DNA from 3 places in the Arthrobacter sp. CJL-S3 genome. Region 2 is predicted to be linked to each of the others. Evidence: riboswitches for the same ligand, from Rfam matches in the RefSeq annotation. Region 2 holds a riboswitch; each other region holds the start of a gene.
What was found. Region 2 has a riboswitch for cyclic di-AMP ahead of AC06G6_RS03575 (M23 family metallopeptidase). Riboswitches for the same ligand answer to the same signal wherever they lie in the genome.
Positions count from the first base shown of each region.

Region 1: another riboswitch for cyclic di-AMP. It lies ahead of AC06G6_RS02970 (aggregation-promoting factor C-terminal-like domain-containing protein); the one in region 2 lies ahead of AC06G6_RS03575 (M23 family metallopeptidase).
Region 3: another riboswitch for cyclic di-AMP. It lies ahead of AC06G6_RS10970 (C40 family peptidase); the one in region 2 lies ahead of AC06G6_RS03575 (M23 family metallopeptidase).

Region 1 covers NZ_CM160046.1:624,824-631,700, reverse strand. Annotated here, with positions in the region: gene AC06G6_RS02985 (winged helix-turn-helix domain-containing protein) at 94-957, opposite strand; gene AC06G6_RS02980 (response regulator transcription factor) at 1,584-2,324, shown strand; gene AC06G6_RS02975 (sensor histidine kinase) at 2,328-3,932, shown strand; cyclic di-AMP (ydaO/yuaA leader) riboswitch at 4,089-4,241, shown strand; gene AC06G6_RS02970 (aggregation-promoting factor C-terminal-like domain-containing protein) at 4,421-5,011, shown strand; gene AC06G6_RS02965 (glyoxalase superfamily protein) at 5,037-5,414, opposite strand; gene upp (uracil phosphoribosyltransferase) at 5,524-6,159, opposite strand; gene AC06G6_RS02955 (phosphatase PAP2 family protein) at 6,172-6,877, opposite strand, start outside.
Region 2 covers NZ_CM160046.1:769,191-776,067, forward strand. Annotated here, with positions in the region: gene AC06G6_RS03560 (MFS transporter) at 1-577, shown strand, start outside; gene serC (phosphoserine transaminase) at 632-1,759, opposite strand; gene AC06G6_RS03570 (iron-dependent transcriptional repressor DtxR) at 2,044-2,739, shown strand; cyclic di-AMP (ydaO/yuaA leader) riboswitch at 2,890-3,097, shown strand; gene AC06G6_RS03575 (M23 family metallopeptidase) at 3,102-3,923, shown strand; cyclic di-AMP (ydaO/yuaA leader) riboswitch at 4,072-4,233, shown strand; gene AC06G6_RS03580 (NlpC/P60 family protein) at 4,543-5,325, shown strand; gene AC06G6_RS03585 (HNH endonuclease) at 5,546-6,046, shown strand; gene mobA (molybdenum cofactor guanylyltransferase) at 6,105-6,830, shown strand; gene AC06G6_RS03595 (DUF6457 domain-containing protein) at 6,814-6,877, shown strand, end outside.
Region 3 covers NZ_CM160046.1:2,414,639-2,421,515, forward strand. Annotated here, with positions in the region: gene AC06G6_RS10960 (helix-turn-helix transcriptional regulator) at 1-95, opposite strand, end outside; gene AC06G6_RS10965 (dihydrofolate reductase family protein) at 337-924, shown strand; gene AC06G6_RS10970 (C40 family peptidase) at 982-1,722, opposite strand; cyclic di-AMP (ydaO/yuaA leader) riboswitch at 1,727-1,895, opposite strand; gene AC06G6_RS10975 (hypothetical protein) at 2,099-2,368, shown strand; gene AC06G6_RS10980 (GNAT family N-acetyltransferase) at 2,625-3,167, shown strand; gene AC06G6_RS10985 (ASCH domain-containing protein) at 3,510-3,734, shown strand; gene AC06G6_RS10990 (hypothetical protein) at 3,850-4,359, opposite strand; gene AC06G6_RS10995 (NUDIX domain-containing protein) at 4,737-5,204, opposite strand; gene AC06G6_RS11000 (AAA family ATPase) at 5,201-5,668, opposite strand; gene AC06G6_RS11005 (aminoglycoside phosphotransferase family protein) at 5,812-6,744, shown strand; gene AC06G6_RS11010 (GNAT family N-acetyltransferase) at 6,753-6,877, opposite strand, start outside.

The DNA.
Region 1 (6,877 bases), 140 kb from region 2:
CGAACGCTAAGGCACGGCGGAAAGCCGCTTCACTTCCGGAGACAGCAAAGCGCCCGCCCCGGTTCAGGGACGGGCGCTTTGCGCAGGCGAAACCTAGATCGAGTATTCCGGAGCGGCCCAGACAACAACCTCCGGGTGCTCGTAGAAACGGTAGCCCTGGCCGCGGACCGTGCGCACGGTGTTGGCGAGGCGGCCGAGCTTGGAGCGCAGGCGGCGGATGTGCACGTCGATGGTCCGCTCGTTGGGCACCTCTTCGGCGTTGCGCCACAGGCCCTCGAGCAGCTCGTCGCGGCCCACGGTGCGGGTGCCGTTCTCGACGAGGTAGTTGAGCAGTTCGAACTCCTTGAACGTGAGGTTCAGGGATTCGCCGTCGAGCGCCACCTCGCGGCGGGCCAGATCGATCAGCACTCCGGAAGGACGCGGGTCCTGCGGCTGCTGCAGGCGGGCGGTCTCGGACCGCTGGCGGGCGCCGACAGTGGGGTCACCAAAGGTGGAACGGACGACGTCGAGCGCGGAGCCCGGGGCGCTGGCCGGGGCGACGGCGACGGCAGCGTAGCTTTCGGCGCCGGAAACCAGCGACTGGGCGTAGGTCCGGATTTCCTGGGCAAGCTTGGCAATGGAGGTCCCGGCCGCCGCGGCGGTTTCCTCGTCGATCCCCATGTAGAGGACGAAACCGCGGGCGACGTTGTCGTTCGGGACGGGACGGACGGCGCTGCCGTCGCCCGGAGCAATCACAGGTGTCGGGGCCGTGGCCGGTGCCGGCGGAACGGCGCGGAGCTGTCCGTAGGAGTTGGGGTTGTAGCCCTGCGGGGCATAGCCCGGGGCGGGGAAGCTGGTGCCGGATCCTGCGGGGGCGAAGGATGCCCGGCCGCCGAAGCCCTGGCGGATACCGGAGGCCTGGCCGGCCTTGCTGGCGTTACGGACGGAGATGTGGACGTATCCGGATGCAACTGACATGGATTGCTTACCTCAATGTGAATGGCCGTCATCGCGGCTCGAATGCTACATATCCCGCTATGAAAACTTGGGGAGGGCGCCCGACGCTGGGCTGGGGGCGAATGCCTAGAAACCTTTGGGGTGTAAAAGTTAGGCGTGCATTCGACAACAGTGCTTCTCGGTACCAGCGGGTGCGCTGATCCAAAAAACTGCGGCTGCAGGTGCTGTTGAGTTCTTGTTCACAATTGAAGTGTGCAACGTAACAATGAAAACTTGCAAGTAACAATGGACGCGAAAGTCCACGATATGAGACAGAACGCGGGAATGTAGTGCAGATCACAATTCTCCGCCGTCAATAAAATAACAATCGTTCTGGTCAACGGGCGCCGCTTTAACCCCCATCGCCGCACTTAATTCGACCTGGACCGCCGAATGCCCAGAATCATTCACTGTAAGCCGAAACGCGAAAACCCTTCGCCTACTTAGCATTGGAAGTCCAGAGTTCCACAGAGTGGTCACCCCCGGCCAAGAAAAAATGCGCGGCCCGCCGGCAGTCCCCGGGATGTCCGGCTCGCTAGGCTGGGATTCACAGGCGCCGCACAGGATCCCCAAAGCCGCACTTAACCGGCAGATCGGAGAGTTGTCCCATGGCCACTTCGCACTCCATGACCAATAATCTCCCCCAGCTCACCCATCCGGATGGCTCCCCCATCCGCGCCCTGGTCGTGGACGACGAACCCAGCCTCTCCGAGCTCATGAGCATGGGGCTGCGCATGGCGGGATGGTCCGTTGCCGTCGCCGCTGACGGCCCCGAAGCGGTGAAACTTGCCAAGGAGTTCCGCCCCGACGTGCTAGTGCTCGATGTGATGCTTCCCGGCTTCGACGGCGTTGAGCTGCTCAGCAGGATCCGCGCCTTCGCGCCGGAGGTACCGGCCCTGTTCCTGACAGCAAAGGACGCCGTCCAGGACCGCATTACCGGGCTGGCAGCGGGCGGGGATGACTACGTGACCAAGCCCTTCAGCATAGAGGAGGTGCTGCTGCGGCTGCACCGGCTGGTCCAGCGGTCCGGAGTGGCTGCGATGGACACCGCCGAACTCGTCGTCGGGGACCTCGTCCTGAACATCGACACCAGGGAGGTCCGGCGCGCCAGCGAGGAACTGCACCTCACGGCCACCCAGTTCGAGCTGCTGCGCTACCTCATGGAGAACCCGAAACGGGTCGTCAGCAAGGCCCAGATCCTGGACCGGGTCTGGGACTACGACTTCGGCGGGCAGGCCAACATCGTGGAGCTCTACATTTCCTACCTCCGCAAGAAGGTTGATGCCAACCACCCGCCCATGATCCACACGGTGCGCGGCGCCGGCTACGTCCTGAAACCGGCGGACTGATCCGTGCCCGAACGCCCCGCCAAGAGCCGCCCCTCCGGGCTCAACTGGCGTAACCCGTCCACCTGGCACCTGCGCACCCGGCTCGTCCTTGTCGCCATGGCCCTGCTGGTTGCGATCTGCGGGGCCGTCGGTGTCGTCAGCTATGCCTCAATGGACTTCTTCCTGACCAAACAGCTCGACACCCAGCTGGAACAGGCAGCGGTCCGCGCCCGCGACTTTGGCCGCTCCGGCCGTTCCGATCCCCTGGAGGCGCGGGGACAGGCCATCGGCACCCTGACCGCGCGAATCGATGACGACTCGGTCCGCAGCGCCGGGTTCCTCTCCGAGGACGCCACCCGGGAATCCCTCACCGACGACGACGACGAGGTGCTCCTGGAGCTTAGCCCGTGGAACCTGCCGGTGGACCGGACCTTGTCCGCCGGGGACTACCGGCTCGTGGCCGCCAAGACCCCGGACGGCGACGTGATCGTGACCGGCCTGCCGCTCGCCGAGAAGCAGAACACGCTGGCCACCATGGTCTGGACCATGGTGCTCGTGTCCACGGGCGGGCTCCTGGTCATCGGGCTGGCCGGGACGGCGCTGATCCGCAGGACCATGAAGCCGCTCGATCAGCTCTCTGAGGTGGCGACGCAGGTCTCCCGGCTGCCGCTCGACGCCGGAGAGGTGGGACTTGCCGTGCGCGTGCCGGCGTCCGCAGCGCATCCGGGCACTGAGGTGGGAAGTGTCGGCCATGCCCTGAACATGATGCTGGACAACGTCTCCAATGCACTGGAGGCCCGGCAGAAGAGCGAGATGAAGGTCCGCCAGTTCGTCGCGGATGCCTCGCATGAACTGCGCACCCCCCTGACCGCCATCCGCGGCTACACAGAACTGATGCGGATGACCGAACACTTCACCCCTGACGGCCAGAAGTCCCTGGCTCGGGTGCAGAGCCAGTCCGAACGCATGACCACCCTGGTGGAGGACCTGCTCCTGCTCGCCCGGCTGGATGAGGGCCAGCCGCTCAAGCTCAGCGAGGTGGACCTCACCCAGCTGGCCATCGAGACGGTCAGCGACGAGAAGGTCATGGCCCCGGACCGGGTCTGGCACCTGGAGCTCCCGGAAGAGCCTGTAGTGGTCCGCGGTGACGCGACCCAACTGCATCAGGTGCTGGCGAACCTGCTCTCCAACGCGCGCAAACACACGGGTCCCGGCACAACGGTGGTGACCGGGGTCAAGCGGTCCGCGGACGGATATGCCGTGGTGACCGTAACGGACAACGGCCCCGGGATTGCCCCCGGGTTCGTGGACCGGGTCTTTGCACGCTTCACGCGCGCGGACGCTTCCCGCAAGAATCCGGTGGCCCTCACGACGCCGGCAACCGGCAGGGGGTCCCTGCCGCGACGTCCGCTGCACCCGCCGCGGCCGCCCGAGTCGGCCGAGTCGGCCGCCGGAGTCGCTACTACCACTGCCCCCGCGACGAGCGCTTCCGCCGAGGGAACCAGCGGGCTGGGACTGTCGATCGTGCAGTCGATTGTCGAGGCCCATGGCGGGACCGTCAGTGTGACCTCGATGCCCGGCCGGACCGAGTTCACCGTCCGGCTGCCGGAGGCTCCGCCCACGGCCTGACGAATCAATGTCGACGCTGGTCAGGGCGCAAGCCGCCCCGCCGCCGTCGTGATTCCTGTTACCAAAATGTGACTTAGACTCCCAACTCCTGTACGGTTTTTAGAGTGCGGCCATCACTAGGGCCGCATATCCGGATGTACGCCAAGCTCTGCCGCCTCCCGGATTCCGCTGGACAGGCAGAGGCGGGGGACCCAGAGTTCCCGGGCATTTTCTGCACGCCCTTGGGGTGAAGCCGACACGTGAGTTTCCGTGCGGCCGGGTGACCTCACCCGAACCCGACAGCTAACTCCGCAGGCGTTGAGAGGCATTCATGACTGAATCCAAGGTACAAACGCGCCCTGACGGCACCGCAAACTCCACCAGCTCCAAGCTGTCGCGTCACCGCGGCGAGCCGGCTGAAGCCCGCATCAGCCCTGGCCCGGCTTGCCCACCACGCCGGCTCGACCGGCCGCCGGGCGGCCGTTGTTGTCGCCGCCTGCGCGGTGCTCGTGGGGGCCGGCGCGGCCGGCCAGGCGTCCGAGACGGCCGCCCGCAATGCCGACGCGGGCAGTTCCACGCAGGCAGCCGCCACAGCGGATCCGCTGACGCACCTTGATTTTGAACGCGTCCGGGTCGAAAACCAGGCCGTCACCCGCACCGACGCTCCGGCCCCGCCGGCCGCGGTGGCACCTGCCGAAGCCCCGGCGCCGGCGCCGCCCGCTGCCCCGGCCCCGGCCCCCGCTCCGGAACCTGCCCCGGCACCGGCACCTGCACCGGCCCCCGTTGCCATCGATGATCCTGCCGGCGCCCAGGCGTACGCGGCCGGCCAGCTGGGCTCCTATGGCTGGGCCCAGAGCCAGATGCCGTGCCTGATGAAGCTCTGGACCAAGGAATCGGACTGGGAGACGACCGCCACGAACCCGAGCAGCGGGGCCTACGGCGTCGTCCAGTCGCTGCCGGCCGAGAAGATGGCCAGCGCGGGCGCGGACTACCGGACAAACTACCGGACCCAGATCAACTGGGGACTGCAGTACATCCAGGATCGTTACGGCTCACCGTGCGGCGCCCTGAACTTCCACTACGCCAACAACTGGTACTAAACACTCGGCAGAGGCAGCCAGCTGCCTAGCCGTTGGGACGGTTCGGGATGTACTGCACGGCCCATTTGTTGCCGTCGGGGTCGGCGAAGTAAACAAAATGCCCCCAGTCCTGCACGTCGACGTCGCTGACGTCCACGCCGCGGTCCTTGAGCTGCCGGTGGGCCGCCTGGATGTCGCTGACCACGAGCTGCAGGCTGGGGGCGGTGCCCGGCGGGGCGTCCGAGAGGCCCTCGCCGATGGCGATCGAGCAGCCGGAGCCCGGCGGGGTCAGCTGGACGAACCGGATGCCGTCCGTGGGCCGCTCGTCGAAGTCGGCATTGAAGCCCACCTTGTTGACGTAGAAATCCTTCGCGCGGTCCACATCGGACACGGGAACAAAAACGAGTTCTAGTTTCCAATCCATGGGGCTCAGGCTAGTACCGGGCAGTGCATTCCGGTAGGCCAGGCTCCCTTGCGAAGGCTCAGGGGCGAGGAAGCGGCCAAGGGGCCAGGCCCGACGCCGGGCGGCTGGGTCAGCCGGCCACGCCGTAGAGGCGGTCGCCCGCGTCGCCCAGGCCCGGCACGATGTAGGACTTCTCGTTGAGCTTCTCGTCGATCGAGGCGAGCACGATCGTCACATTGGCGTCCGCGAGCTCTTCTTCCAGCTTCGCGAGGCCTTCCGGGGCGGCCAGCAGGCAGATGCAGGTGACGTCGGACGCGCCGCGCTTGAAGAGGAACTTGATCGCCTCGCGCAGCGTGCCGCCGGTGGCCAGCATGGGGTCCAGGACGAAGATCTGGCGGTCGGTGAGGTCCTCCGGCAGACGCTCCGCGTAGGTGATGATGTCCAGGGTCTCTTCATCGCGGGCCATGCCCAGGAACCCGACCTCGGCCGTGGGGACCAGCTTGGTCATGCCCTCGAGCATGCCGAGCCCGGCCCGGAGGATGGGAACCACCAGCGGGGTGGGCTTGGTGAAGGCGGTGCCGATGGTGGTGCTGACCGGCGTCTCGATGGTCACCGGCTCGGTGCGCACTTCGCGGGTGGCCTCGTACGCCAGGAGCGTGACGAGTTCCTCGGTGAGCTGGCGGAAAACCGGCGACGGGGTGTTCTTGTCCCGCAGAACGGTGAGCTTATGGGCGACCAGCGGGTGGTCCACAACGAGAGTGCGCATGGGTCAAAACTATCACCCGGCGGCCGGGGGCCCGCCCGTGGGACCGCGGGCGCCGACGTCGTCCTTGTCCTCCGGAGCACTCCCGCCGGCGGCTCCGTCGTGCAGGTGCGCCGGGTGGTCGAACGTGGGCGCGGGGCCGGCATGTTCCCGGTGCCGGATCACGTGGAACAGCCGGTGCGCCAGAATGACGATCCCGACCCAGGCCAGGCCCAGTACCCACCCGATGATCACGTCGGTCATCCAGTGGTGGCCCAGATAGACCCTGCTCATGCCCATCGCGAAGATGAAGGCACCGCCGGCCACTATCAGGCTGACCCGGGCGACGGTGCTGTGGACCTGCAGGCACGCGAGGTAGACCACGAGCCCGATCACCACCGTGGTGTTGAGCGTGTGGCCGCTCGGAAACGACGGCGAGGATTCGTAGGGCGGGACGGCGTCGGAGTGGTCCGGGCGGGTCCTGCCGATCAGTGTCTTGCCCAGCGAGGTCGCGGTCACGGAGACGGCTGCGGCACCCCCGATCAAAATCAGCGGCCGCCAGGTCCGGCTGCTCCAGATGAGCCACGCGGTGAGGAGGCTGCCCAGAATGGGCATCCCGATCCCGCCCCCGATGTTGGTGAACCCCGTCACGAACGAATCGAGGCCGGGACTGCGGAGCTGTTCCATCATCCCCAGGGTGGGCTTGTCCAGGTTCGCCAGCCCGGCGTCGTCAACGACGTCG
Region 2 (6,877 bases):
GGCCATGGTCGGCACGGAATTCGGCCTCGATGCCAGCGCCTTCGGGCTGATGAATTCCATCATGGCCATCGGCTCCGTCGCCGGCGCCCTGCTGTCCGCGGGCCGCAAGAAGCCCCGGCTGCGGATCATTTTTGGTGCGGCCGGAGCTTTTGGCGTCGCCTCCGGCATCGCGGCGCTGGCCCCCAGCTACTTCTGGTTCGGCGTGGCGCTGGTCCCGGTGGGGCTCTTCGCCATCACCATGATGACGAGCGCCAACGGCTACGTGCAGACCACCACGGACCCGGTGATGCGCGGACGGGTGATGGCGTTGTATATGGCGATCTTTATGGGCGGCACGCCCATCGGCGCCCCGTTCGTCGGGTGGGTCGCCAACGTCGCCGGTCCCCGCTGGTCCCTCAGCGTCGCCGCCGCCTCCGGCCTGATCGCGGCCCTGATCGGGCTGGTGTGGATTGTCCGGGCCCGGCAGCTGCGGATCCGGTTCGACCGGCGCGCCCGGGGGCTGCGCTACTTCCGCGTGGTGTCCGCCGGCCCGGGGATCCCCGGCGGCCCCGACGCCGACGGCGCCGCCCGGGAGTAACCCGGACGACGCCGTCGAACCGCTGACGGCTGGGGGCCGCGCGGGCGCGGAGAGCTACTTCTTCAGCTCGCCGACCACAAAGTCGATGCACTCCAGCAGCGCCGACACATCGTCCGGCTCGATCGCCACGAAGGTCGCGATGCGGAGCTGGTTGCGGCCCAGTTTGCGGTAGGGCTCCGTGTCGACGATGCCGTTGGCGCGGAGCACCTTCGCGATCGCCGCGGCGTCGATGGAGTCATCGAAGTCGATCGTCGCGATGACGTTGGAGCGTTCCTCGGCCTTCGCCACGAACGGGGTGGCGTACTCCGAAGCTTCGGCCCAGCGGTAGATGCGGCCGGCGGAATCCGCAGTCCGCGCCGAGGCGAAGTCCAGTCCGCCGTTCGCGTTGAGCCACTGCACCTGGGCCTCGAGCGTGACGAGCGTGGCCAGGGCCGGAGTGTTGTAGGTCTGGTTCAGCCGCGAGTTGTCAATCGCCGTCTGAAGGTCCAGGAAGTCCGGGATCCAGCGGCCGCCGGCCTTGATCCGCGCCGCACGTTCCAGCGCCGCCGGGGAGAACAGGCCGAGCCACAGGCCGCCGTCGGAGGCAAAGTTCTTCTGCGGGGCGAAGTAGTAGACGTCCGCTTCGGCGACGTCGACATCCAGCCCGCCGGCAGCCGAGGTGGCGTCCACCAGGACGAGGGAGCCTGCGTCGGCGCCGGCCACACGCTGGACCGGAGCGGCAACGCCGGTGGACGTCTCGTTCTGCGGCCAGGCGTAAACATCGACGCCGGCCTCGGCTTTGGCCACCGGGCGGGTGCCCGGTTCGGACTTGATGATGGTGGAGTCCGCCAGGAAGGGTGCCTTGTTGGTGGCGGAGGCGAACTTCGAGCCAAACTCGCCAAAGGACAGGTGCTGGGCCTTGTTCTCCACCAGGCCGAAGCTGGCGACATCCCAGAACGCCGTCGATCCGCCGACGCCCAGGATGACTTCATACCCCTCGGGGGCGCGGAAGAACTGGCTGAGCCCGTTCCGGACCGATCCCACCAGGTTCTTGACCGGCGCCTGGCGGTGGGAGGTACCCAGCAGCTGCGACGCCGCGGCGAGGGCTTCCATCTGCTCCGGACGGACCTTGGACGGTCCGGCGCCGAACCGGCCGTCCTTGGGCAGGAGGTTTGCGGGAATCGTGATGCTGGTGTCGCTCACAGTGGCTCCAATTTTCGGCTGGTACAAAATCTTCGGCTGTTACAGAAAGTGTGGCTCGAGAGGTGGCCCGGCAGCGTCGCTGCAGCGGAGCCCTGCGTTTCATTCTGCCTGACTGCCCGGCGGGGGCGGCAAAAAAGCCCGTCACAGTCCGGTCACTGAGATTATCCGGAGTAATTCAAAATAGGCTAAGCTGGCCTGCGAACGTACGGCGGACCCCGCCAGGGCGCCTGCATCACGCGGTACGGTGGGAAGACGCAAGGACGGCGCTCGAGGAGCTGAGCTGAATGACGGATCTGATCGATACAACCGAGATGTATCTTCGGACCATTCTGGAACTTGAAGAAGAAAACATCGTCGCCCTCCGCGCCCGCATCGCCGAGCGGCTGCGCCACTCCGGCCCCACCGTTTCCCAGACCATCGGCCGGATGGAACGCGACGGGCTGGTGGTTGTTTCCGGCGACCGCCACCTGGAACTGACGGAAACAGGCCGGAAACGTGCCATCGAAGTCATGCGCAAGCACCGCCTGGCCGAGCGTCTCCTGGCTGATGTGATCGGGCTCGACTGGGCCTACGTGCATGAAGAAGCCTGCCGCTGGGAACACGTCATGAGTGAGCGGGTGGAGCGGCGGATCTTCGAACTGCTGAATCATCCCACCGTTTCGCCCTATGGCAACCCGATTCCGGGCCTTGCTGAGCTGGGCGGCCTGCCGTCCCAGCCCTATGCCGACGGCGTCGTGAACCTGCTGGAGGCCATGGCCGGCTACGGACCGGATTCCCGGATCAGGGTCAATCGGCTCGCCGAGCCCATCCAGGTCGAACCCGAACTGCTCGTCCAGCTTGATGAGGGCGGCATCCGCCCCGGCGCACTGGTGTCGCTGGAGCGCGTGGGGGAGTACATCTCGGTGCGGGTGCCCGACATCGAGGGCGCACTGGAGCTCCCGCCCGAGGTGGCGGCCCACGTCTTTGTTACCGTCGGCTAACAGAAGCTCACCGGGCAACTCGTGGGACCTGCCATGAGATATGCACAGGTCGGTAACGGATTTATCACTGGACGGCTTAATCGCCTATAGTTGATCACTAGTACCGATACCAAAGCGTTATCTGATCCGAAGCCGAACTCTGCCAGCGGATCAGTCGCAGAACCACCTTCTGGCAGGGGCGGGGGAACCACTTCCGGCTGTTAAACAGCCTTGGGGTGAAGTCCGTCAGCGGCAAGCACACTCCACCGAGGACCTCCTTTATGCCTCTGTGCCTGGATGCTTGCTTCGGCGGACCGGGTCTTTGATCTCTCTGACCCGAATCCGACAGCTAACTCCGCAGGCTCTCCAGAGAGGAACCGTTTTTGACCACCCAGATCGTCAGGGGCCGCCGCCGTGCGACCGGTCCCGCTCCGGAGCCGCGTCCGGCCGTCGCCGTCCAGGCCGACCGCCCACGTGACGCGCACCGCGATGAGCGGCGGGGCCGCCGCAGCCCGTTCCGCCAGGTAACGGACTTCGCCGCCGCCAGTGGCGTGGGGCAAAAGGCCGGTATCGCCCTGGCCGCCACGGGACTGGTCCTCACCGTCACCGTCCCGGCCACGGGCCCCGTTATGGCCACGGACGCCGGCCCAACCGCCGGATCCCTCTCCGCCACGGTCCAGCCGGATGTCACCGCCGCCGAGGCCAAAATTGACTTCAACCGCACCGCCGTCACCACCCAGAGTGACCCGGACGGCAAGCTCAAGCAGCTCCTGAGTGCCCAGTCGGCCGGCTCCATCACCCGCGCGGCCTCCTCGGGCAGCCTCGGGGCGCCCCTGGGCCAGCTGAAGACGGCGTCGCCCTTCGGATACCGCGTCAGCCCCATCACCGGCGGCTCCGGGGAGTTCCACCGCGGCCAGGACTACGCCGCCCAGTGCGGCACGGCCGTCCTTGCGGCCGCCAGCGGCACGGTCACCTTCACGGGATGGCACCCCTATGGCGGCGGAAACCGTGTGGTGATCGACCACGGCAACGGCCTGGAGACCACCTACAACCACTTGTCCTCCGCCAGCGTCAAGGTGGGCCAGCAGGTCTCCCGCGGCGCTGCCGTGGCGATGAGCGGCACCACCGGCGCCTCCACGGGCTGCCACCTTCACTTCGAGGTCATGGTCAACGGCGAAGTCGTCGACCCGACCGGCTGGCTCTAACAGAGCTGATGGGACACTCTCGCATTCTTATGACACGCCGTGATCTGAATGTGACATTGAGCCCCAACTGCTGTACCGTATGACCTACGCCAACTTTTCCGAAGTTGGCGCTCTTGAGTGGATTGCCTAGCTCTGCCACCGCTCAAGGTCCGTTCGCATGACATCGTCTGGCAGGGGCGGGGGAACCAATTTTGGCCTTCGAAATTGAAGGCCTTGGGGTTAAGTCGCAAAAGCTTCCCAGGAAGCAGCGCGGCCGGGTGACTCCCATCCGAATCCGACAGCTCACCTCGTAGGCATTGGGAGAGGCTACTTTCGTGTCTTCACGCCACAATGCTGCGCGTCACCGCGCTTGCGCGGCTCTTACGAGCCCGCTGAAATCCAACCTCGGCCGTGTCCTTTGTGGCGCCCGGAATGGATCTCACACCGCCGTCTCAATCTCTGCTGAGTCCGGCCCGCAGGCCATGCACCTGCAAGCAGTTCCCGCTTTTGGCGCGTCTTCGCAGTACACCCTTCGCTAAGTAACCCATTTCGGGGCGATCCGGCGTACCCCCAAGATGCCGGAGCGTCCTCAGCCCGCGCCCAAAAAGCGTGGACCCAGGATCACGAAAGAGAGAACTTAATGACTACTCGTGCAAACGCACGGCACCGCGCCGAGGTCACCAAGACCAACTCGCTGGCCGTCATTGCCAAGGCCGTCGGCGACAACGCCGGTGGCATGGGCCGCCAGGCCGCAGTTATCGCTGCCGCCTCCGGCCTCGTCCTGACCAGCGGTATCGCAGCCAACGCTGCTGAGGCCAACGTTCAGCGCGAGTCCACCTCCGCTTCCACCCTCGAAGTCCAGTCGGCCGCCCCGGCGACCATCTCGGCCGCTTCGACGATCGCCATCTCCTTCGAGAAGCCGGCCGTCACCACCACGCCGGCCCCCGTCGTCGAGGCCCCGAAGCCTGTTGTGAAGGTCCAGGAGACCCCCACAGCAAACACGGCCAAGACCGCCAGCACCAAGGTCGGCGCCACCGCAGCCCCGGCCGCCGGCACCGCGGCTGCCACCACCCAGGCTCCGGCCGTTGCCAGCGGCATGGGCGCCACGATCGCCGCTGCCGCCTACGCCCAGCTCGGCGTTGGCCAGGACTGCACCGCACTCGCCACGAACTCGCTGGCTGCCGCAGGCATCAACTACCACGGCTGGCCGGCAGGTTACCTGTCCCTCGGCCGCACCGTGAGCGCCTCCGCTGCCCTGCCGGGCGACCTCGCCTACTACGCGAACGGCGGATCGGGCCTGGCCCACATCGCTGTTTACGTCGGCGGCGGCAAGGCTGTCCACGGCGGCTGGAACGGTGGAACCACCTCCCTGCAGAGCGTCAACGTCGGCTCCGGCCCGGTCTTCATCCGCGTCGGCGGCTAAGACAGCAACTGCTAGCAGCACCAAGGACCCCTGCCATTCGGCAGGGGTCCTTTGCGTTGCCGGGACGTGAACTTCAGCGGATACGGGCGGGGCCGGCAAAAAAGATTCGGTGAAATGGCATGTCCGTGTTTACTCTTGTTTTGTCGATCCATAGCCCGACCATGCAGAGGGCAGCCGGCCCTCGTGCCCCTGGCGGGTGCGGCCGTGAAGAGGTATGCGGATGCGCACTCTCGTTCTGAATGCTGGATATGAACCGCTGGCGGTTGTGACCTTCCGCCGGGCGCTCGTCCTTGTGCTGACCGGAAAGGCCAGCGTCGTGGCGGAAGGCGACGATCCTGTCGTCGGGCCGCAGGACGTCCTGGGCCGGCCCTCGGTGATTCTTTTGCATCGCTACATCAGGCCCCGGTACAACACCGTGACGGCGGTGAGCCGCCGCGGGGTGCTCCGCCGGGACGGACACCGCTGCGCCTACTGCGGCAAAGCCGCCCACACCATCGATCATGTCCAGCCCAAATCCAGGGGCGGTGCAGATTCCTGGGAAAACCTCGTCGCTGCCTGCCTGCGGTGCAACAACGCCAAAGGCGACCATACCCCGGGGGAAATGGGGTGGAAGCTCGGCTTCAGCCCCGCGCCGCCGAAGGGCACGACCTGGCAGATCAAGGAACTGGAGAAGCCGACGCCTGCCTGGGACCCTTTCCTCCTGCCGGAATCCGCTGCCTGACACGGCGTGCCCCGGCCGCTGCGCCGGGACTGGAGATCTGGCCAGTTAGGCTGGGCCGATGGAATTCGACGCTGTCATCCTGGCCGGGGGCCGGTCGTCCCGGCTCGGAGGTGTGCCCAAGTCCGGTCTGATGCACGACGGCGCCACTCTCCTGGAGCGCGCCCTGCAGGCCGCACGCGCCGCGGCGGCCGTCGCCGTCGTCGGGCCCGACCCGGGAACCCTGCCCGAGGGAGTGCTGAGCTGCCGGGAGGAGCCGGCCTTCGCCGGCCCCGCCGCAGCGGTCGCCGCCGGGATCTCCGCCCTCGAAGAGCACCGCAGCCGTGACCCCCGCCATCCTGCCGCGGCACCCCTGACGCTGGTCCTCGCCGTCGACATGCCCCGGGCGGGCGCCGCCGTCGGGACACTGCTGGCAGCCGCCGCGGAAGCCCCACCGGGCGAGGGGCTGATGGCGGTGTCTGCTGACGGGCGCCGGCAGCCCCTGGTCGGCCTATATAGCACGGCTGCGCTACAACGGTGCGTGGCCGACGCCAGGCAGCGCGGCGCGCTCGACAACGCATCGATATTCTCCCTTCTTGCTAGGCTGGAGGTGCGGGAAGTCAGCGTCCCCCGGGGATCCACGGATGACGTGGATACTTGGGACGATGCGTCCGCGTTGGGGGTGACCGGCCCGGATGACGGCCATGGCTTCGACGGCCATCACCGCGACAGCCATAACCCAGGCCTCCGGCCCGGGGTTCCCCCGCTGAACTCGACTTTGGAGGCAAACGGTGAAAAGCCAGGATGAAACACTCGAAGACTGGTGCCGTGCCCTGCTTCAGGCCCTGGAACTGG
Region 3 (6,877 bases), 1.6 Mb from region 2:
GAGGTCCCGGCCAGATGGGCCAGGTCCTCCTGTGTGATCCCGGCATCCCTGCGGGCGCTCCGGATGCTGGCTCCAATCGACGACACATCACCCATTGGGCTGCTCCATTCGGCAGGATGTTGCCGGTTGCGGACATCCAGTCCTTCTATCGTGGGGCGTCGCTTCGGTTTCGGCAAGATGCTGCCGGTTCGGATCGCATTGCCCCGTTCGCCAGCGGCTGGACGTGCGGAACGGCAAGAAGCTGCCGCCCGGCGTCGGACGATCCCTCCCCTGCCGCGGCTGCAGGGTGCGGCGTACGCTGGGAGCCCGGCCGACAGCGAACAGAAGGAGCCCGTCATGCGCAAGGTCATCTTTATGATGCAGGTGTCCCTGGACGGATTTTTCGAGGGTCCGGAGCAGGATCTGAGCTGGCACCTGGTTGATGATGAACTGCACCGCCATTTCAACGACGAGCTGCGGACCATGGGCGGCTTCCTGGACGGCCGCGTCAGCTACCAGCTGATGGCCGATTTCTGGCCGACGGCAGACCAGGACCCCTCCAACCCGGCTCCGATGGTCGAGTTCGCGGGGATCTGGCGGGACATGCCGAAAATTGTGTATTCCAGAACCCTGGCGTCGGCCGGCTGGAATACCGAGGTGGTGCACGACGTGGTCGCCGAGGAGGTGGCCAGACTCAAGGACCAGCCCGGCGGTGATCTGGCGCTGGGCGGCGCCGATCTGGCGGCATCTTTCCGGCGGCTCGGGCTGATCGACGAGTACCGGATCTACGTGCACCCGGTCCTGATCGGACGGGGCAAGGCCCTGTTCCGCGAGACGGACGCGGTCACGCCGCTCCGGCTGCTGGAGGGCCGCACGTTCGGCAACGGCGTGGTGCTGCTGCGGTATGCGGTCGAGCCGGACCCCGGACACGCAGAAGACCGGTGATCCGCTGCCCCCAAGGCAACCGATCGACCGGCCTTCGACGTGCTGTTAGCGGTGCTGCTAGCCGGCGCGGACGAACGTCACGGAGCCGGTCGCGGTCAGCCAGGACAGCGGGTGCGTCATGGTGGCGTTGACGCCGTTCATTCCGCCGCTGATGGCCTGGCCGTTGCCGGCGTAGATCGCGACGTGGCCGGACTGGACGATGATGTCGCCGGGCAGGGGTGACGCGACGACCTTGCCGTACTTCAGGAAGGCCTGCGGGCCGATGTTGCCCACCGGGATGCCGGCCGAGTTCAGGGCCTTCTCCACGACAGCGGTGCAGTCCTGGGTGATGCCGATCTGGCCGTACGCCACGGCCAGCAGGGTGGCGTTCACTCCACCGGCTGCCGGGGCAGCTGCGGGGGCGGGTGCCGGTGCGGCCTGGACCTTGACGGTCGCCTTGGCAGCGGGGGCGGCGGCCGGGGCCGGCGCCGGTGCTGCGGGGGCCTTCGGGGCCGCCACGGGCTTGGGCGCCTCGACTACGGGCGCCGGCGTGGTGGCAACAGCCGGGCGCTCGAAGGTGATCTGGACTGTCGAGTCCGCCAGGACGGGCGCGGAGACCTGACCCTTGACGTCAACTGCCGACGCCGGTGCCGAGTCCCGCTCGGTCGGTACATCGGCTGCATTCGCGGCCATGGCGCCGCTGAGCACCATTCCGGAAGCGGCTACGAGAACCGCGGCCTGGCGGCCAATGGTGCTGGCGGTGCGGCGGTTGGTGCGAAGGGCGGCGCGTTTGGGCGCACGGGTATTGATAAAAGTCATTGAAAGAGCCTCTCCCAATGCCTGCGAGGTGAGCTGTCGGATTCGGATGGGAGGCACCCGGCCGCGTTGGCCCGTTCATGACGGACCGTGCGGCTTCACCCCAAGACCCCTGGAGAACAGCGGGTCAAAATTGGTTTCCCCGTCTCTGCCGGACGTTGCTGCGAGTTATCCCCAGGCCGCGGCAGAGTTAGGCAATCGGCTGGGAAGAGCCCGTCTCGGAAACAACAGGCACCTAACAACGGTAACGGAATGATTACGGGCTGTCACATCGAGCCCAGGTCGGCCTGTGGCCGCCGTTTGTGCTACGGACGCCGCTGGAACCTGCCCCGGGCATAGGATGATGCCATCACCGTTCGCCCGAAACGGAGGCCCGAAAATGGACAGCCCCGACCTCACCCGGCACTGTGTCGCCATCTGCCAGCTGAGCACTCAGCCGCAGGAGGACTTCAACGTCAACACCGAACTGCTGGTGCTGGAAAACGGGGAGGTCCACGTTTCCACCTGGGACGCCGAGCCCCGCGACGGAGGCTTCGACGTGCATGTCCTGAACGACCGTGTCGACGCCCTCGGCTTTATGGTGATTACCGACTGGGAGTTCTTTGACGAAAAGGCCTATGCCGTGGTGGAACGCCGGCCCGGAAGGTAAGTCCGATTCCAATTCGGCAGCAGGCCCGGTAAACCTCCGATTCCAATCCCGACGCGATTTTGACATATTGCAGGCGTCATTTAATTACACCTTGGAGATTGGACACGGAACGTATTAACGGAGCGGCCTCGGCTGTTGTCAATTTGAGAAGTCTTCTGGACGAAATGTCCAAAGTCGCCTGCACGGCCACCACAGGTGCGCAAGGGGAACGCTAAGCGGGCATCAATGGAGGGCAGGCCGCGAGTACTGTTGACTGGTGTTTGAACCGCGTCAGCTCAGTGAAAATGTCAGTATGCGCACATTGCGTGCGAGTGATGCGTCAGCGCTTGCCGATGCGTATGTGCGCAACCGTGAGTACCTTTCGACTTGGGAACCGGTGCGAACCGAGGAGTACTACACCGAAGCTTGGCAGGCTGCGGATATTGCGAGCCGCCTTGTTGTGGCTGGTGCCGGGGAAGGGTTCCCCTTTGGGTTATTTGCTGGCGACATTCTTGTCGGCCGATTCAACTTGTCCGGCATCGTGCGAGGACCCTTCCAGAGTGCAGGGCTAGGTTACTGGGTGGATAGCAACTACGCGGGCCGTGGTCTGGCATCCGCTGCCGTCCAGACGATCGTCGAAACGGCACGTGACGTACTTGGCCTGCACCGCTTAGAGGCGAGCACTCTCTTGCACAATGCTGGTTCACAACGGGTGCTATTAAAGGCGGGATTCCGGCAGATTGGGATGGCTCCACAGTACTTGGAAATTGCCGGGAAATGGCAGGACCACAACCTTTACCAGGTTGTCCTTCACGAATAGGACCCTGACCTGCCGTCTACAAAAATCCAGCGCTAATTACGACTCTCCCCGTTTAGGGATCCTTTCCCGGGCACTAGAACGCACCACTACGGCTCGCCTGTATGGCCGCGCCTACCGTCGCTTTGGACAACAAACCGTGGCCCATGCCGCCGCCACCTCTCAGCCTGTGCCGGACGCTGAGAAGCAGCCACTCTATAACTGGGCCGTCATGCTCAAGAAGGTGGGACAGTCTAGGATTTTCCGCATGCTATCTCCAGACGAAATTGCTGGTTTACCGGTCGAAGAGTACGGGTTTCCGGGCCCCCTGCGAGATGCACTCGTGGGGTGACCGAGGTCCGAGTAGTGCCTCTCGGCGCCGTTGATGCGGCTCACGCCATCGACGAAGGCGAGGGTTACCAGGCAGTCTCCGACTGGCGTGCAGGCCACGAGGAATTCTGGCACAGCCCCGATTTTCGGGCCGCCATGCGTGACCCCGCCTTTGCGGTCTCGGACTCGACGGAAGCTGTCTTAGTGCGCTTCCGTGTCCCGTCGAGCGCTGAACTCCCAGCAAAAGTCGGGCCTAGTTAGTGCGCAGGGAAGGATCCTTTCTCCGAGTTCGAATACGCCTGGGCGTGATGACCTCCCGTTAGTTCAGGCACATGCGGCAGGCCGTTCTAAGAAAGGTTCGCCACACATGTTTTCCCTACAGGCGCGGGAGCCAGCCGAGGTCGCGGACATGGAACGTCCGCGCAGGCGTCACGTACTCGGTCATGACCCCGTATTTGGTGTTAACGAACGCAGACCCGGTGACGCGGGGGTCTTCAGTGGAAATTAGGGCAAGCCTGGCTCCTTCATCTTCCGCTTCAGCTCCCGCCACCCGGAAGTCGTCCGGGATGCCGCCCCAGATGCGCATGGACAACGGGAAGAACAATGCGATTTCCGGGGGGAGGTAATCGTCCCGGTCCCGGGGCGCCTGATCGACCTTCCCGGTGGCGTACTCGATCCTGCCGCCAGTGGCGGGTGTGAATGACCAGGTTTTGTTTTCGTCGGTGACCGTCCAGATCCTGTCGTTGTAGCTGACCATGACCTCTGCCGACCGTGTGGCGCCATCTTCCAGGTTCACCTGATCGACGGTGCCGCCCAGCCTGCGCTGCATGAGGGAGCTGCGCACGGCGGTCAGAATCGACAACAGGGCCTCAAAGGATTCGTCCACAACGGGTGTCCTCTACATGGGGAACAGTTGACAGGATTTTGGATGCCAACCTATCCGAAAAGCTGTGACGTGCTGATCATATCTGCGTGACCCCGCGATATTCTGCTCCAAGCGGCTGAACCTTGCCCCCGGCCATGGCCTTGGGTGCGTTGCCCCACCATAGCGTTGTGGCTTCTGGGAAGCATGCTGGGTCTCGGCTGGCAGACCTGGCTGCTGACCCCAAGGGCCGCCGTTGGCGCAGCGGCCGCCATTGGCCGTTGGGCAATCCGCAAGGACGTCCTGTCCTCGGCTTCTACAACCGCCCCGACTGACCGCCCGCTGCACGATCCTTCACAGGCGGCGTCTGACTGCCACCGCTTGTACGAGTGGAAGCGGGATCAATCGGCGATACCTGCAGGGAATCCGAAGGAGATGATCCCCGGCATTCCTGACCTGAGTGACTCAAAAACGTGGAGCTCATGTGGAACCACCGATGTCGGCAAGTCATCGAGGTGGAACCATCTGAGATCGGAAGCCTTGCCTTGCTCCATAAGGCGTGGCTGGGACGGCCAGGCCGTGCACTGGAAGAAGAAGTCCACTCTCCCCATATGCGTTTCGTCCTGCTTCCGGTGCATGACGACCAATGGCAAAAGCGAATTCGCGGTGATTGCGACGCCAAGCTCTTCCTGGACTTCCCGGGCGGCTGCCTCATGAGCAGACTCATGGGCTTCAACGTGGCCGGCGGCCGCTGTGGCCCAATACCCATCAAGGTATCCAGTTCCCCGGCGCAGCTGCAGAAGTACAAAATCGCCGCGCCTGAAGATGACATAGCTGACTGGCGTTAGCTGCCGTCGGCCATCGTTCACCGGGCATCAGGCGCGATCGGCCGAGCGATGACGCGACGTTCAACCTCATCCGCAAGTTCTGCGACCGGCCGACGCCCATCGAGTTCGAGCGTTGCGCCGTTTCGGAGCAGTGGTTCGACGTCGAGAACATACCGGCGGATCGCAGACTGGTCATCCTCGGACCTGCCATATCGATTGTTCGTACGGACCGAGACCCGGTCAATCAGGACTTCCACCGGTGCGCTCAAGAGAACGACAGCAGCGAAACGGTCGTAGAAACGTCTTTGATTCTCGACAGTTCCCGAGACGACCAGGGACAAATCCGACGCGAGAAGTGCAGACATGCGTGGTTCATCCCAAGTGCCGTCCGGGAGCACCCAGCCGTCGTAGTCCGTGTCGATAGTTCGATAGCCCCGCCGGGACAACTCCTGCAGCACAGTCGTTTTTCCTGCCCCTGACATGCCGGTGATTAGAACTCGAGCCATGACAGCCAGCCTATTCGGTTCGTACCCGGTGTGACTGTTAACCCCGAACGGCGATTAAGTCGCAAACTTGAAATGGCGGTTTTGCCATTCCGTTTGCGGAACCCCTAGCGGGACATTTGCGTAAAGCAGCTAACGTAGCCAGCATGGCTATGCATGATGATGAGTTGCACATTGACGAGCAAGTCGCTCGCCAGCTAATCATCGACCAGTTTCCGGAATGGAACTTTAAATGTGTCCGTCGCATTACAACGGACGGAACTGAGAACGCCATCTTTCGAATAGGCGCCGGCCTTACGGCACGATTCCCGCTGCGCTCCGCCGATCCAACCGATTTGAGGGCGGAGCTCGCCCGGGAAGCTGCGGCAATGCGCGAGTTGGCCGCATGTTGTCCGGTCGCGACACCGGCGCCTGTTGCCATGGGCGATCCGGGTTACGGCTATCCATTGCCGTGGACTGTTCAGACCTGGATCCACGGGGCTGTTGCAGCACCCCACGACTTAGCGCACTCTGAAATGTTTGCCCATGACCTCGTGGACCTCATACGTTCGCTTCGCGCTGCCGACACTAAGGGAGGCCACTTCGCCGGCTCTGGGCGTGGTGGAGACCTTCATGATTCCGATGCGTGGATGGAAGTCTGTTTCCGAGAAAGTGATGGACTACTTCCGGTCGATCGGCTCCGCGCACTCTGGGCGGAATTCCGGAGCCTGCCAAATGACGCCCCCGAGGTGATGACGCACGGTGATTTGATTCCCGGCAATCTCCTCGTTGGGAACGGCCGATTGGTTGGCGTGCTGGATGGCGGGGGTTTCGCTCCGGCCGACCCATCACTCGATCTTGTCGCCGCATGGCACATGCTCGATGACGAGAGGAGGTCAAGCCTCCGCAGTGAGCTGGCTTGCGATGACCTTGAGTGGTGGCGCGGAGCCGCGTGGGCATTCCAGCAGGCGATGGGCCTGGTGTGGTACTACTGGGAGACGAACCCAAGGATGAGCGCGCTTGGGCAGGCCACCTTGGCGCGCATCCTCAACGACCCGGTACTTTCGGCGCTTACCTCCGCTAGCCCAGGTGCCCGTTAGCCGATCCTCTACTGACGCAGTGGTACGTCGGTTTCAAGAATCGACATGTAGTGAACATCAATCCATTGCTCGTCGAACCACAGCGCGTCCCGGCCCGTTCCTTCGTAGCGAAATCCTACTTTCTCATAGACAT